3 regions of the Burkholderia mayonis genome follow, and region 1 is predicted to be linked to each of the others. Evidence: predicted binding sites of a transcription regulator. Region 1 holds the regulator's gene; each other region holds the start of a gene.
What was found. Region 1 encodes LexA, which represses DNA repair genes until DNA is damaged. Its sites were predicted from a motif close to ACTGTATNNNNATACAGT; they were not measured.

Region 1 (4,796 bases):
ACCTTGTCGACGACCGCGACGGGCGGCTCCGCGAGAATGCTCGCCGACGGCACGACGATCTCGAACTTGTCGGCGCCGAATTCCTTGATCGACAGGAACGCCTCGTTCTCCCACGCGATCAGCACGTCGCCGATCCCGCGCTGCACGAAGCTCGTCGTCGCGCCGCGCGCGCCCGAATCGAGCACGCCCGCGTTCTTGTACAGCTTCGAGACGAAATCCTTCGCCGTCTGCGCATCGCCGCCCGGCTTGTGCTGCGCGTACGCCCAGGCGGCGAGGTAGTTCCAGCGCGCGCCGCCCGACGTCTTCGGGTTAGGCGTGACGATCGACACGCCCGGCTTCGTGAGGTCGTCCCAGTCCTTGATTCCCTTCGGATTGCCCTTGCGCACGAGGAACACGATCGTCGACGTGTACGGCGACGCGTTGTCCGGCAAGCGCTTCTGCCAATCCCTGTTGACGAGGCCCTTGTTCGCGAGCGCGTCGATGTCGTACGCGAGCGCGAGCGTCACGACGTCGGCCTGAAGGCCGTCGAGCACCGAGCGCGCCTGCGCGCCCGAGCCGCCGTGCGACTGCTTGAAGTTCACCGTTTCGCCCGTCTTCGCCTTCCACTCCTTGCCGAACGCCTGATTGACGTCCTGATAGAGCTCGCGCGTCGGATCGTACGAGACGTTCAGGAACGTCGTGTCCGCGAGCGCCGGCGTGAGCGCGCCGAGCGCCGCCGTCGCGCCGAGCGCGAGTGATGCGATGAGACGACGTATGCCGCCCGCCAGCCCCGTGTTGCGCTTGACCATCCGTTGTTCTCCGTAGGGGTCGTTGTTTGTGATGTTGGGCCAGTCTAACGAACAGGTTTCATCATTAAAAATAATCGTTCCTCATTTTTTAATACTCAAAAGTGGTAACGATTGCTCGATCGATGGCTATCGCGGCCGAAGCGGCGCTGTGACGCAGCCGGATCGCGGCGGAATCGCCGTGATAGCGCCGAATTTCAAGTAACGCTTGAATTTCCCCGGACACTGTATAAAAATACAGCTCACTGTCTATCCATACAGTCATGTCATGATCAAACTCACCGCCCGTCAGCAGCAAGTATTCGACTTGATTCGTCGCGCGATCGAGCGCGACGGCTTTCCGCCCACTCGCGCGGAAATCGCCGCCGAGCTCGGCTTCAGCTCGCCGAACGCAGCCGAGGAGCACTTGCGGGCGCTCGCGCGCAAGGGCGTAATCGAGCTGGCGGCGGGCGCGTCGCGCGGCATTCGCCTGATCGGCGTCGAAGATTCGCCGCACCAGTTGACGCTGCCGCACGCGGCGCTGATGCAACTGTCGCTGCCGCTCGTCGGCCGCGTCGCGGCCGGTAGCCCGATCCTCGCGCAGGAGCACATCTCGCAGCACTACGCATGCGATCCCGCGCTCTTCTCGAGCAAGCCCGACTACCTGCTGAAGGTGCGCGGCCTGTCGATGCGCGACGCCGGCATCCTCGACGGCGATCTGCTCGCCGTGCAGAAGCGGACCGAGGCGAAGAACGGCCAGATCATCGTCGCGCGGCTCGGCGACGACGTCACGGTCAAGCGCCTGATGCGCCGGCCCGGCGGCGTCGAGCTGATCGCCGAGAACCCCGATTACGAGAACATCTTCGTGAAGGCCGGCAGCGCGGAATTCGCGCTCGAAGGCGTCGCCGTCGGGCTGATCCGCCCGGGCGAATTCTGACCGCCACGCAGCCCGCCCGCGGCACCGCCCGTCTTTCCCGCCATTCGACTGGATCTGGAGAACCCTATGGAACGCCTCGCCCGCTTGCTGCCCTTCCGCCAATTCGGCCGCCTGCGCCATCTGCGCGGACGCACGCCGTGTGCGCCACTCGTCGCCGCCCAGCTGCGCAGCGAGGGCGACGCGCAGACGTCGCTGCTGCCGTCCGCACTGCCGGCATTCGCGCGCGTGTCGCTGAACGGTTCGCTCCATCACGCGGAACCCGAGCGGCGCGCGCCGGTTCGTGTCTATCACGGGCCGTCGCGCTTCATCATGGTCGGCACGGTCGATGCGATCTGCCGGATGATCGATCGCTGCATCGCCGAGGAACATTCACTGACGCAACAAGGTCTCTGATCTTCGGAGCCCGTTCGTCCGTCTCGTCGTGGAGGCCGTTTGAATTCTGCCGTGCGCCCGCAAAGGCGATTCCTGAAGCCGGTTTCGATCGTCGTCGCGCTTGTCGTCGCCGCGGTGGCGATCGTCTATGCGTATGCGTCGCCCTATCTCGCGCTCAGGCAGATGAAGCAGGCGATCGATGCGCGCGATGCGCAGGCGATCAGCACCTACGTCGATTTCCCCGCTTTGCGGATCAGCCTGAAGCAGCAGCTCACCGACGAATTGATGCGGCGCATCGACGCGCAAAAGCGCGACAATCCGCTCGCAATCATCGGCGCGCTGATCGGCTCGGCGCTTGTCGGCCCGCTCGTCGATGCTTACGCGACGCCCGACGGCGTCGCCGCGCTGATGAACGGCTTGCCGCCGCGCACGCAATCCGGACAACGGCCACCCGAGTTGAATCGACCCGCCGATCAAGCGGCGAGCCAGGCAGCGCCGGTCGCGTCTGCAGCGAGCGCGTCGGCGGGTAGCCCAGGCAATTCAGTTGCCGCGTCAAGCGACGCGACGCCTGCCGCAAGCAAAACGGCGGCGCAAGCCGCGCCGTTGCCCGTATCCGGTACGCCGTCCGCCGCCGCGAGTTCGCCATCCGGCACGTCACCGCAGACGAGCGCTGCCTACCGGCGCTTCGACGAATTCGTCGTCACGTATCGCCGCGACGACGGCAGCGCGCGCTATGCCGCGATCTTTCGCCGCAGCGGACTCTTCGGTTGGAAATTGTCGGCAGTCAATTTGCACGACGAGTGAATTTGAATCGGCCCGTCGGCCGCACGCCGCGTAAAGCATGCGTGAATGCCGGGCCCGGCGCATGCGTGCGGAAACGGCGGCGATTCAGCGGTCATTTCAAACGATACGAAACGAACCGCCGGAACCAGTCAGCCTTGCTGCTTGGCAAATCGGCTGGAACCGGTTCGATTCGTCACCCGATTAACCGATGGCGAAATGACCCGATGGTGGACATCGGCGATCAAGCGAAGCGACAAATATCGGCCGCGCCCCCGCGCGGTCGATATACGCTCCGTAGCGCCATGCGCCGATGTGTGTCGGTGGCGTAGTCAGCGTCCGGCCGTCGCCGCCGTTGCGTCCTTCGCGCTTTCAGCCTTCTGCTCCGCCGGCGACGAGCACGCGACCAGAATGCTGCACGACACGCGATCGAGCAGTTGCGTGTTGCCCGACCCCATCCACCACCGCGACAAACCGCTGCGGCAGCGATGGCCGACCACGACGAGATCGACGTTGAGCTTCGTCGCGAGATTCGCGATCTCGTCGATCGGGTAGCCGAACGCGAAATGCCCCTGCGCCTGCACGCCATGCTCGGTCAGCCAGTCGACACCCTCTTGCAAGATCTCGCGTGCGGTTTCCTCGAAGCGGCTGCACGCGACGTCGGTCAGCAAGCCGGCGCTTTGCGCGATGCTCGAGCGCATGTCGACGACCGACAGCAAGTGTGTTTCGGCTTTCAGTTCGAGCGCCAGATCGGCGCCGCATCTCAATGCCTTGCGGCCCTCGAGCGTACCGTCGTAGCACAGCAGAATTTTTTTATAGCTAGCCATCTTGGCCTCCCTAATGCGCGACCAGCGCACGAACCCATCATGCTGCGCCGCAATTCCAGATGCAAGCGCTGGAAAACGCTGATTCGCCCCGCACCGCGAACGCGCGATGATGCGATGCACGAAGCCGAGCAATGTGCGCTGTGACGAGGCAAGCGCGCTGAAGCGATGCGATCGATGCACTAGAATGGCCCGTTCGTGTTGCACGATTCCAATCGATATTCACTTGCCCATGTCCGTCGCACCGATCGATTTTCAGGCAGTCGAGAAACACTACGACGGCAAGCTCGTCGTCAACGGCTTGTCCTTTCACGTGCAGCCCGGCGAATGCTTCGGCCTGCTCGGCCCGAATGGCGCCGGCAAGACCACGACGCTCAAGATGCTGCTCGGCATCACGTATCCGGACGCAGGCTCGATCAGCCTGTGCGGCGAACCCGTGCCGTCTCGCGCGCGGCATGCGCGGCGTCGCGTCGGCGTGGTGCCGCAGTTCGACAACCTCGATCCCGACTTCACCGTCCGCGAGAACCTGGTGGTATTCGCCCGCTACTTCGGGCTCGCCGCACGCGAGGCGCGCTCGCTCGTGCCATCGCTGCTCGAGTTCGCGAAGCTCGAGAACAAGGCCGACGCGCGGGTGAGCGAGCTGTCGGGCGGGATGAAGCGGCGGCTCACACTGGCGCGCGCGCTCGTCAACGATCCCGACGTGCTCGTGCTCGACGAGCCGACGACGGGCCTCGATCCGCAGGCCCGGCATCTGATGTGGGAACGACTGCGCTCGCTCCTCGCGCGCGGCAAGACGATTCTGCTGACCACGCACTTCATGGAAGAGGCGGAGCGCCTGTGCCACCGCCTGTGCGTGATCGAGGAAGGCCGCAAGATCGCGGAAGGCGCGCCGCGCGCGTTGATCGAAACGGAGATCGGCTGCGACGTGATCGAAATCTACGGGCCCGATCCCGTGCAGTTGCGCGACGAGCTCGCGCCGCTCGCGGCGCGCACCGAGATCAGCGGTGAAACGCTCTTTTGCTACGTCGACGATCCGGAGCCGATCAACGCGCGCCTGAAAGGCCGCACGGGCCTGCGCTATCTGCACCGCCCCGCGAATCTCGAAGACGTATTCCTGCG
Region 2 (4,796 bases), 1.7 Mb from region 1:
CGCCGTGATCATCGGCGAGACGCTGCTGCCCGCGCGGCGGCTCTTCCTCACGACGCTCGCCGTCGTGCTCGGCGCGATCCTCTATCGTTTCTTCATCGCGCTCGCGCTCAACAGCGAGTTCATCGGCCTGAAGGCGCAGGACCTGAACCTCGTGACGGCCGTGCTCGTGACGGTTGCGCTCGTGCTGCCCGCGACGCGCAAGAAGCTGTTCGCCCGCAAGACGGGAGGGGTGTAAATGCTGTCCGCACAAGACCTGAAGCTCACGTTCAACCCCGGCACGCCGATCGAGACGCGCGCGCTGCGAGGGCTGTCGCTCGACATCCCGAACGGCCAATTCGTCACGGTCATCGGCTCGAACGGCGCCGGCAAGTCGACGTTCCTGAACGCGGTGAGCGGCGATCAGCCGGTCGATTCGGGGCAAATCACGATCGACGGCGTCGACGTCACGCGCAAGCCCGCGTGGGGCCGCGCGCCACTTGTCGCGCGCGTGTTCCAGGACCCGATGGCTGGCACCTGCGAAGCGCTGACGATCGAGGAGAACATGTCGCTCGCGATGGCGCGCGGCGCGCGGCGCGGCTTTCGGCCGTCGCTGAACCGCGCGTCGCGCGAGCTGTTTCGCGACAAGCTGCGGCTGTTGAATCTCGGGCTCGAGAACCGGCTCGCCGACCGCATCGGCCTGTTGTCGGGCGGGCAGCGGCAGGCGGTGAGCCTCCTGATGGCGTCGCTGCAGCCGTCGCGGATCCTGCTGCTCGACGAGCACACGGCCGCGCTCGATCCGAAGACGGCAGCGTTCGTGCTGGAGCTGACGGCGCGAATCGTCGCCGAGAGCAAACTGACGACGATGATGGTCACGCACAGCATGCGGCAGGCGCTCGATTATGGCGATCGCACGGTGATGCTGCATCAGGGGCAGGTGGTGCTCGACGTGTCCGGCGACGAGCGCCGCGGGCTCGACGTGCCCGATCTGCTGAAACTGTTCGAGAAGACGCGGCACGAGAAGCTCGACGACGACGCGTTGCTGCTCGGCTGACGTTCGGCGGCGGGACGGGGACGCGGCGGCGTTGCGCGCGGCGTTCGGGGCGGCGAAAGGGCGGCGGCGTGCGACGCGGGGCGAGCCGTCCGTTCTCGGGTTCCGGGTGCGGCGGTTTCGTTTCGACCGGTGCGGCGGCGGGGATTTTGCGTTTCCGGCCGCCGCGACTTCGTGCGAGCGGGTGTCGCGGCTTGCCGAAGCGGACAATTCCGAGCGGCTGTCCGGCGGCTGTCTGGGGCGGGGCAGCGGAGGTTCATTGCCGTAGCGCTCCGCGGGTTCCGATTCGATTTTTCCTCCGATCCTCTGACGAAAGGCCGGTTTCACATCGGTTGCTGTGCGTCGCGGAGGCGTTGCCATATACTGTACAAATATACAGTTATCGGCAACGCGATGTCCGGCTCCTCCCTTTCCCTCGAATCGCTGCATCCGTCGCTCTGGCGCGGCTCCCAGCTCGCGCGCGGCGGTCCGCGCACGGTCGACACCGGTTATGCGGCGCTGTCGGCCGAGCTGCCGGGGGGCGGCTGGCCGGTCGGCGGGCTCGTCGAGCTGCTCGTGCCGCACGCGGGCTGCGGCGAGATGCGCGTGCTCGCGCCCGCGCTCGCTGCGACCGGCAGCGCGCGGCGGCCGCTCGCGTTCGTCGCGCCGCCGCAATCGCCGCATGCGTGCGCGCTCACCGGCCTCGGCGTGCCGCTCGACGCGATGCTGTGGCTGCGCGCGGACAGCGGCGCGGATGCGCTGTGGGCGGCCGAGCAGGCGCTCAAGACCGGCTGCTGCGGCGCGCTCCTGCTGTGGCAGCAGAACACGCGCGCCGATGCGTTGCGCCGCCTGCATCTCGCCGCCGCGCGCGCGGGCGACACGCTGTTCGTGATGTTCCGGCCGCTTGCGGCCGCGCGGCAGCCGTCGCCCGCGGTGCTGCGTGTCGCGCTGCATCCGTCGCCGGGCGGCGTGTCGGTCGAGATCGTCAAGCGCCGCGGGCCGGCGCGCGGCGAGCCGCTCCCGCTCGAGTTGCCGTCGCCCATCGTGGAGAGCCGTTATGCGCGTCTTGCTCGGCATCCATCTGCCGCGCCTGCCGCTCGACGTGTGCGCGCCGTCGTCGCCTGACGGCGGCGACGGCTGCGCGGTGCTCGAACAGGGCGTCGTGCTGGTCGCCGATTCGGCCGCGCGCGCGCGCGGCGTGCGCGCCGGCATGAAGCGCGGCGGCGTGCTGACGCTCGCGCCAGGCGCGCGGCTCGTCGAGCGCGATCCGGCGCGCGAGGCTGATGCGCTGCGTGCGGTCGCGCTCGCGCTCTTGCGCTTCTCGCCGTGCGTCGCGCTCGACGACGAAGCGACGCTCGTCGTCGACGTCGGCGCGAGCCTGCGGCTGTTCGGCGGCCTGCCGTCGCTGTGCCGGCAGGTGCGCGCGACGCTCACCACGCTCGGCTACGCGGCGCGTCTTGCCGCCGCGCCGACCGGGCGCGGCGCGTGGCTGCTCGCGCGCGCACCGGGCCGGCCGCGCACGCGGCGGCGGATCGTGCGGACGGCGTCGCTCGTGCGCGCGCTCGATGCGCTGCCGTGCGAGCTGCTGCCCGACGCGCGCCCGTACGCCGGCTGGTTCGACGGCCTCGGCTGCCGCACGCTCGCCGACCTGCGCCGCCTGCCGCGCGCGGGGCTCACGCGCCGCTGCGGTCCCGCGCTCGTTGCCGCGCTCGATCGCGCGTACGGCGACGTCGCGGAGCCGCTCGCATGGATGCCGGCGCCGCCCGTGTTCGACGCGCGGCTCGAATTGCCGGAGCGCGTCGAATATGCGGAGGCGGTGCTGTTCGTCTCGCGGCGGCTCGTCGTGCAGCTATGCGGCTGGCTCGCCGCGCGGCACCTGTCGCTGTCGGCGATGACGTTTGCGCTCGAGCACGAGCGCGGCCGCCAGGCGGTGCCGCCGACGTCGCTCGAGCTCGCGTTCGCCGAGCCCGCGCGCGACGAGACGCACTTCATGCGCGTTCTCGGCGAGCGGCTCGCGCGCGTCACGTTGCCAGCCGCGGTGATCGCGGTGCGCCTGACCGTCACGCGCGTCGAATCGGTCACGCCGCCCGCCGACGATCTGTTCCCCGAGCCGGGCGGTACTCGCGAGGCGCGCGCACGGCTCGTCGAACTCCTGACCGCGCGGCTCGGCGCGGACAACGTGCTGCGCGCGGCGCCCGTCGCCGATCACCGGCCCGAGGCGGCGAACCGCTGGCTGCCGCTCGACGCGCCGGCCGGCAAGCCGGCCGCGCCGCCCGTCGCGCCGCCGCGTCCCGCGTGGCTGCTCGCGGAGCCGCTGCCGCTCGTGATGCGCGAGAACTGGCCGGTCTATCGCACGCCGCTCAAGTTCGTGTCGTCGATCGAGCGAATCGAGGCGGGCTGGTTCGACGGCCAGCTCGTCGCGCGCGACTATCGCGTCGCGCAGGACGACGACGGCGCGTGCTACTGGGTCTACCAGGAGCGCGGCAGCGGCGCGGCGGGGCAGTGCTGGTTCCTGCACGGCCTGTTCGGGTGAGCGGCATGGACGCGGCATCCAAGATCCTGCCCGACTACGCGGAGCTGTTCTGCCGGTCGAATTTCTCGTTCCTGCACGGCGCGTCGTCGGCGGACGAGCTCGTCGAGCAGGCGAAGGCGCACGGCTATCGCGGCATCGCGATCACCGACGAATGCTCGCTCGCCGGCGCGCCGCGCATGCACGTCGCGGCGAACGCGAAGGGGCTGCCGCTCGTCGTCGGCGCGTACTTCGGCGTGACGCCTGACGACGTCGCGCCGGGACGCGATCCGGGCCCCGGCGCATTCGGCCTCGTGCTGCTCGCGCGGAATCGCGAAGGCTACGGCAACTTGTCCGAGCTGATTTCGTGGCGGCGGATGGACGCGCCGAAGGGCACCTACCGGCTCACGCCGCGGATGCTGGCCGCGCCGCCGTCGAAATTCGCGCATCTGCGCGGCGTGCCCGACTGCTTTGCGATTCTCGTGCCGACGTATCCGGCGCGCGCCGACATGCTCGATGCGCAGCTCGCGTGGTTCGATGCGCTGTTCGGCGAACGCGCGCGGCTCGGGCTCGTGCAACTGCAGCGCGCGCTCGACGGCGCGCATCGCGAGGAGATCCGGGCGGCGGGCGAGCGGTGCGGGATGCACATCGTCGCGCTCGGCGACGTGACGATGCACGCGCGCTCGTGCAAGCCGCTGCAGGATGCGATGACGGCGATCCGGCTCGGGGCGCCGATCGCCGAATGCGGCTACGCGCTCGCGCCGAACGCGGAGCAGCACCTGCGCATGCGTCAGCGGATCGCGCAGCTGTTTCCGCCCGAGGCGATCGCGGAGACGTGCCGGATACTCGACGCGTGCGACTTCTCGCTCGACGAACTGCGCTACGAATATCCGCGCGAACTCGTGCCCGAAGGCCATACGCCGACGAGCTACCTGCGGCGGGAAACCTGGGCGGGCGCGCGCAAGCGCTATCCGCACGGCGTGCCGGACACGGTGCAGGAGAGGATCCGGTACGAGCTCGAGCTGATCGCCGAGCTGAAATACGAGCCGTATTTTTTGACGGTCTACGACGTCGTCCAATATGCGCGCAGCCGCGACATCCTGTGCCAGGGGCGTGGGTCGGCCGCGAACTCCGTCGTCTGCTTTTGCCTCGGCGTGACCGAAGTGCATCCGGAAAAGAGCTCGCTGCTGTTCGAGCGCTTCATCAGCCGCGAACGCGGCGAGCCGCCCGACATCGACGTCGACTTCGAGCATCAGCGTCGCGAGGAGGTCATTCAGTATC
Region 3 (4,796 bases), 1.1 Mb from region 1:
AGCCTCGGCGCGCGCAACGACGTGCACTGCGTGTCGATCGAGCACAAGCTCGGCATCAAGGCGAGCCCGACCGCGGTGCTGCAGTACGGCGACCACGGCGGTGCGATCGGCTATCTCGTCGGTGAAGAGAATCGCGGCCTCGAGTACATGTTCATCATGATGAACGCGGCGCGCTTCGGCGTCGGCATGCAGGGGATCGGCGTCGCCGACCGCGCGTACCAGAAGGCCGCCGAGTTCGCGAAGGAGCGTGTGCAGAGCCGCCCTGTCGATGGCTCCGCGAAGCAGTCGGTAACGATCATCCATCATCCGGACGTGCGCCGGATGCTCGCGACGATGCGCGCGCTGACGGAAGGCGCGCGTGCGCTGTCGTACGTCGCCGCCGCGCATAGCGATCACGCGCATCGCGCCGCCGACGAAGGCGTGCGCGCGAAGCATCAGGCGATCTACGAGTACCTGGTGCCGGTCGTGAAGGGCTGGAGCACCGAGATGGTCAACGAGGTCGCGAGCCTCGGGATTCAGGTGCACGGCGGGATGGGCTTCATCGAGGAGACGGGCGCTGCGCAGTATTATCGCGACGCGCGGATTCTCGCGATCTACGAAGGCACGACCGCGATCCAGGCAAATGACCTCGTCGGCCGGAAGACGGCGCGTGACGGCGGCGCGGTTGCGAAGGCGATCGTCGGCGAGATCCGGCGGACGGTCGAAGCGCTCGGCGCGCACGACGGCCCGGCATTCGCCGCGATGAAGACGCAACTGGCGCACGGTGCGCGCGCGCTGTCGGACGTCGTCGATTTCGTCGTCGCAAACGTGAAGGGTGATCCGAACGCCGTGTTCGCCGGCAGCGTGCCGTATCTGAAGCTCGCGGGCGTCGTGCTGTGCGGCTGGCAAATGGCGCGCGCGCTTCTCGTCGCACAGCGGAAGCGCGCCGACGATCCGAAGTTCTACGACGCGAAGATCGCGATCGCGCAGTTCTACGCGGAGCACATCCTCGTGCAGGCAAGCGCGTTCGAAGCGTCGATCGTCGGCGCGAAGGGCGGCCAGAGCGTGTTCGCGCTGACGGAAGACCAGTTCTGATCGTCCGGTTCGGTCAGTAGACGTGGAAACGAAGAACGGCGCCCCTGAGGGCGCCGTTCTTTTTGGGAAGCGCGGCCGCACGCACATGCGGCTGCGCCGGTCGCGCATCAGCGCGTCATGCGTATGCCGGGCGGTGCTCGCCGTCCGTTTCGGTCAGATAGCGATGCACCGACAGGTCGTCCGCGCGGATCGCGGGCTTCTTGCCGGACATCAGGTCCGCGAGCAACTGGCCCGAGCCGCACGACATCGTCCAACCGAGCGTGCCGTGGCCCGTATTGAGGAACAGATTCGGCACGGGCGTGCGGCCGACGATCGGCGTGCCGTCCGGCGTCATCGGGCGCAGGCCGGTCCAGAACGACGCATTCGCCGTATCGCCGCCGCCCGGGAACAAGTCGTTGACGCACATTTCGAGCGTTTCGCGGCGTGCTTGGCGCAGCCGCTTGTCGAAGCCGACGATCTCCGCCATTCCGCCGACGCGGATGCGGTCGTCGAAACGGGTGATCGCGATCTTGTAGGTCTCGTCGAGCACGGTCGACACGGGCGCCTTCGCGGCATCGACGATCGGCGCGGTGATCGAATAGCCCTTCAGCGGATACACCGGAATCTTCACGAGATTCGCGACGAGGTTCGTCGAGTACGAGCCGAGCGCGACCACGTACGCGTCGGCGCGCACCATCTCGCCGCCGCACTGGACGCCGGCGATCTTGCCGCCCGCAATCGCGAGCGCATCAATGCTCGTATTGAAGCGAAACTTCACGCCGAGCTGCTCGGCGAGCGCGGCCAGGCGCGTCGTGAAGAGCTGGCAGTCGCCCGTTTCGTCGCCCGGCAGCCGCAGCCCGCCCGTCAGCTTGTGCGAAACCGCGGCGAGCGCCGGTTCGGCCTTCTTTAGTTCGTCGCGCGACAGCAGTTCGAACGGCACGTTCGCGTCGCGCAGCACAGCAATATCCTTCGCGGCGCCGTCGAGTTGCTGCTGCGTGCGGAACACCTGCAGCGTGCCGCCCGTGCGGCCTTCGTACTGGATGCACGTCTCGGCTCGCAGCGCCTGCAGGCAATCGCGGCTATATTCGGCGAGGCGCACCATGCGGCCCTTGTTCAGCGCATAGCGCTCGGTCGTGCAGTTGCGCAGCATCTGCCACATCCATTGCAGCTGGAAGCGCGTGCCGTCGAGACGGATCGCGAGCGGCGCATGCTTTTCGAACATCCACTTGACCGCCTTCAGCGGCACGCCGGGCGCAGCCCACGGCGCCGCGTAGCCGGGCGAGATCTGGCCCGCGTTCGCAAAGCTCGTGTCGAGGGCGGGGCCGGCCTCGCGGTCGATCACCGTGACTTCGTGGCCCGCGCGCGCCAGATAATAGGCGCTCGCCACGCCGACCACGCCGCTGCCCAAAATAACCACACGCATAGCTGCTCCGGATAGAAAACGCCGGATGGCGCGCGGCGCAACCGATGCGCTCTGCGATCTACATCCGACCTAGTTTTTTTCGCTATGGTATTGTTGAGTTACTAGGTTTTGTTATTGTATTTTTTCAATTTTCAGTAAAAAGCGATGAGAACTCAACGTCAGCCAGTGCGCGCGCTCGACAAGCTGGACCGGCGCATTCTGAAGCTGCTGCAAGAGGACGGCCGCATGGCGATGAAGGACCTCGCCGAGCGCGTCGGACTGACGGTCACGCCTTGCATCGAGCGGGTGCGGCGGATGGAGCGCGACGGCGTGATCACCGGCTACCACGCGCGCGTCGATCCTGGGCAGCTCGGCGCGGCGCTCCTCGTGTTCGTCGAGATCACGCTCGATCACAAGAACGGCAACATGTTCGAGCAGTTCCGCCGTGAGGTGATGAAGATCGACGAAGTGCTCGAATGCCACCTCGTGTCGGGCGATTTCGACTATCTGATCAAGGCGCGGATCGGCGAGATGGCCGACTACCGGAAGCTGCTCGGCGACATCCTGCTGCAACTGCCGGGCGCCGTGCAGTCGAAGAGCTACGTCGTGATGGAGGAAATCAAGGAGACGCTGATGATCGCGGTCGACGAGTGATCGCGAGAGCGCACATCCGAAGCGCTTGGCACGTGCTGCCAATTACTGTATAAATATACAGTAATTGGCAGCATTGTCATTGGCGGCTTCGGCCGCTTACCAGAGGCGTGATGAGCGATCGATCCGACGTCGAATATCCGGTGGCGCCGCCCGTGCCCCGCAAGGGGCGCGGCGCGGTGGACAACCTGCAGGGGCGCTACGAGACCGTCGCGCGCGAGGTGATCGACGACGGCTGGGCGCGCGACGACGAACGCGAGCCGCCTGTCCCGTTGCGCACACAGGTGTTCGAGGAGCGCGCGAGAACGATTCTCACGCGCAACGCATCGCCGGACATCCCGTTCAACGTGTCGCTGAATCCGTACCGCGGCTGCGAGCACGGCTGCATCTACTGCTTCGCGCGGCCGACGCACAGCTATCTTGGACTGTCGCCGGGGCTCGATTTCGAGAGCCGGATCTACGCGAAGGTGAACGCGGCGGAATTGCTCGAGCGCGAGCTCGCGAAGCCGCGTTACGTGCCGGAGCCGATCGCGCTCGGCGTGAATACCGACGCGTATCAGCCAGTCGAGCGCGAACTGCGGATCACGCGGCAGGTGATCCAGGTGATGCACGATAACGGGCAACCGTTCGCCGCGATCACCAAGTCGTCGTTGATCGAGCGGGATCTCGACCTGCTCGCGCGGATGGCCGAGCGTCAGCAGGTGATGGCGGCCGTCACGATCACGACGCTCGATCCCGAACTCGCGCGCGCGCTCGAGCCGCGCGCCGCGACGCCTGCGCGCCGGCTGCGGACGATCCGTGCGCTGCGCGACGCGGGTGTTCCGGTCGGCGTGAGCGTCGCGCCGATGATCCCGTTCGTCACCGAGCCCGATCTCGAGCGCGTGCTGGAGGCGTGCGCGGACGCGGGCGCGACGCATGCAAGCTATATCGTGCTGCGGCTGCCGTGGGAGGTCGCGCCGCTTTTCGCAGAATGGCTTGCCGCGCATTTCCCGGATCGCGCGGAGCGGGTGATGGCACGTGTGCGGGACATGCGCGGCGGCAAGGACTACGACTCCGATTTCAGCTGGCGGATGAAGGGCGAAGGGATATGGGCGGATCTGCTCAGGCAGCGCTTCCGGATGGCGGCCAAGCGCTGCGGACTGAACGAGCGCACGCATGGCATTCTCGATTTTTCGCAGTTTCGCGCGCCGCAGCGGCTGAAGCCGCCGAAGCCGCTCGCGCTGCCAAGCTCAGCGCGGAAGGCTGACGACGGTTCGCAGCTCAGCCTGTTTTGAGTCGCACGTGGTGCGTCGACAGAGCGCGCGGATGCGTCATTGCGAGATCTGCTTCGCGGCCTCGACCTGTGATTCGAAATAGGTCTGGAACGCGAGCGCGAGCCCCGTCATCAACAGGAACGCCCCGATCAGCAACGAAAAGATCACGACGAACACGACGCCCCAGCCGGAGCGGCTGTGGCGGCCCGTGGCGGCGTTGAATTGTGTGTCCCATTTGTCATCGGCGCGCAGCCCGTAGACGAGCGCGGCGAGGAACGCGGCGAGCAGCGATATCGCGCCCGGCACGGCGAGCCACCAGCCGAGCGCGGCCGTGCGTCCCGACGCCGCGAGCAGCAGGAACCCGGGGATGCCGATGCTCGTCGCGAGCAAATGCGCCCAGCCGGCGAGGTCCGTCCAGCCGTACAGATAGAAACGGT

Region 2: the regulator LexA is predicted to act here: its motif matches at 1,390-1,407, upstream of imuA (translesion DNA synthesis-associated protein ImuA).
Region 3: the regulator LexA is predicted to act here: its motif matches at 3,154-3,171, upstream of WS70_RS13630 (PA0069 family radical SAM protein).

What each region holds. Positions count from the first base shown of each region.
Region 1 is NZ_CP013386.1:1,717,214-1,722,009, reverse strand. It holds gene WS70_RS08650 (sulfate ABC transporter substrate-binding protein) at 1-788, opposite strand, end outside; gene lexA (transcriptional repressor LexA) at 1,054-1,701, shown strand; gene WS70_RS08635 (hypothetical protein) at 1,768-2,094, shown strand; gene WS70_RS08630 (DUF2939 domain-containing protein) at 2,134-2,877, shown strand; gene WS70_RS08625 (universal stress protein) at 3,186-3,680, opposite strand; gene nodI (nodulation factor ABC transporter ATP-binding protein NodI) at 3,910-4,796, shown strand, end outside.
Region 2 is NZ_CP013386.1:3,407,580-3,412,375, reverse strand. It holds gene WS70_RS16395 (ABC transporter permease) at 1-235, shown strand, start outside; gene WS70_RS16390 (ABC transporter ATP-binding protein) at 236-1,030, shown strand; gene imuA (translesion DNA synthesis-associated protein ImuA) at 1,421-2,131, shown strand; gene WS70_RS16380 (Y-family DNA polymerase) at 2,064-3,539, shown strand; gene WS70_RS16375 (error-prone DNA polymerase) at 3,545-4,796, shown strand, end outside.
Region 3 is NZ_CP013386.1:2,837,206-2,842,001, reverse strand. It holds gene WS70_RS13645 (acyl-CoA dehydrogenase) at 1-1,074, shown strand, start outside; gene WS70_RS13640 (D-amino acid dehydrogenase) at 1,190-2,476, opposite strand; gene WS70_RS13635 (Lrp/AsnC ligand binding domain-containing protein) at 2,621-3,109, shown strand; gene WS70_RS13630 (PA0069 family radical SAM protein) at 3,220-4,380, shown strand; gene WS70_RS13625 (NINE protein) at 4,417-4,796, opposite strand, start outside.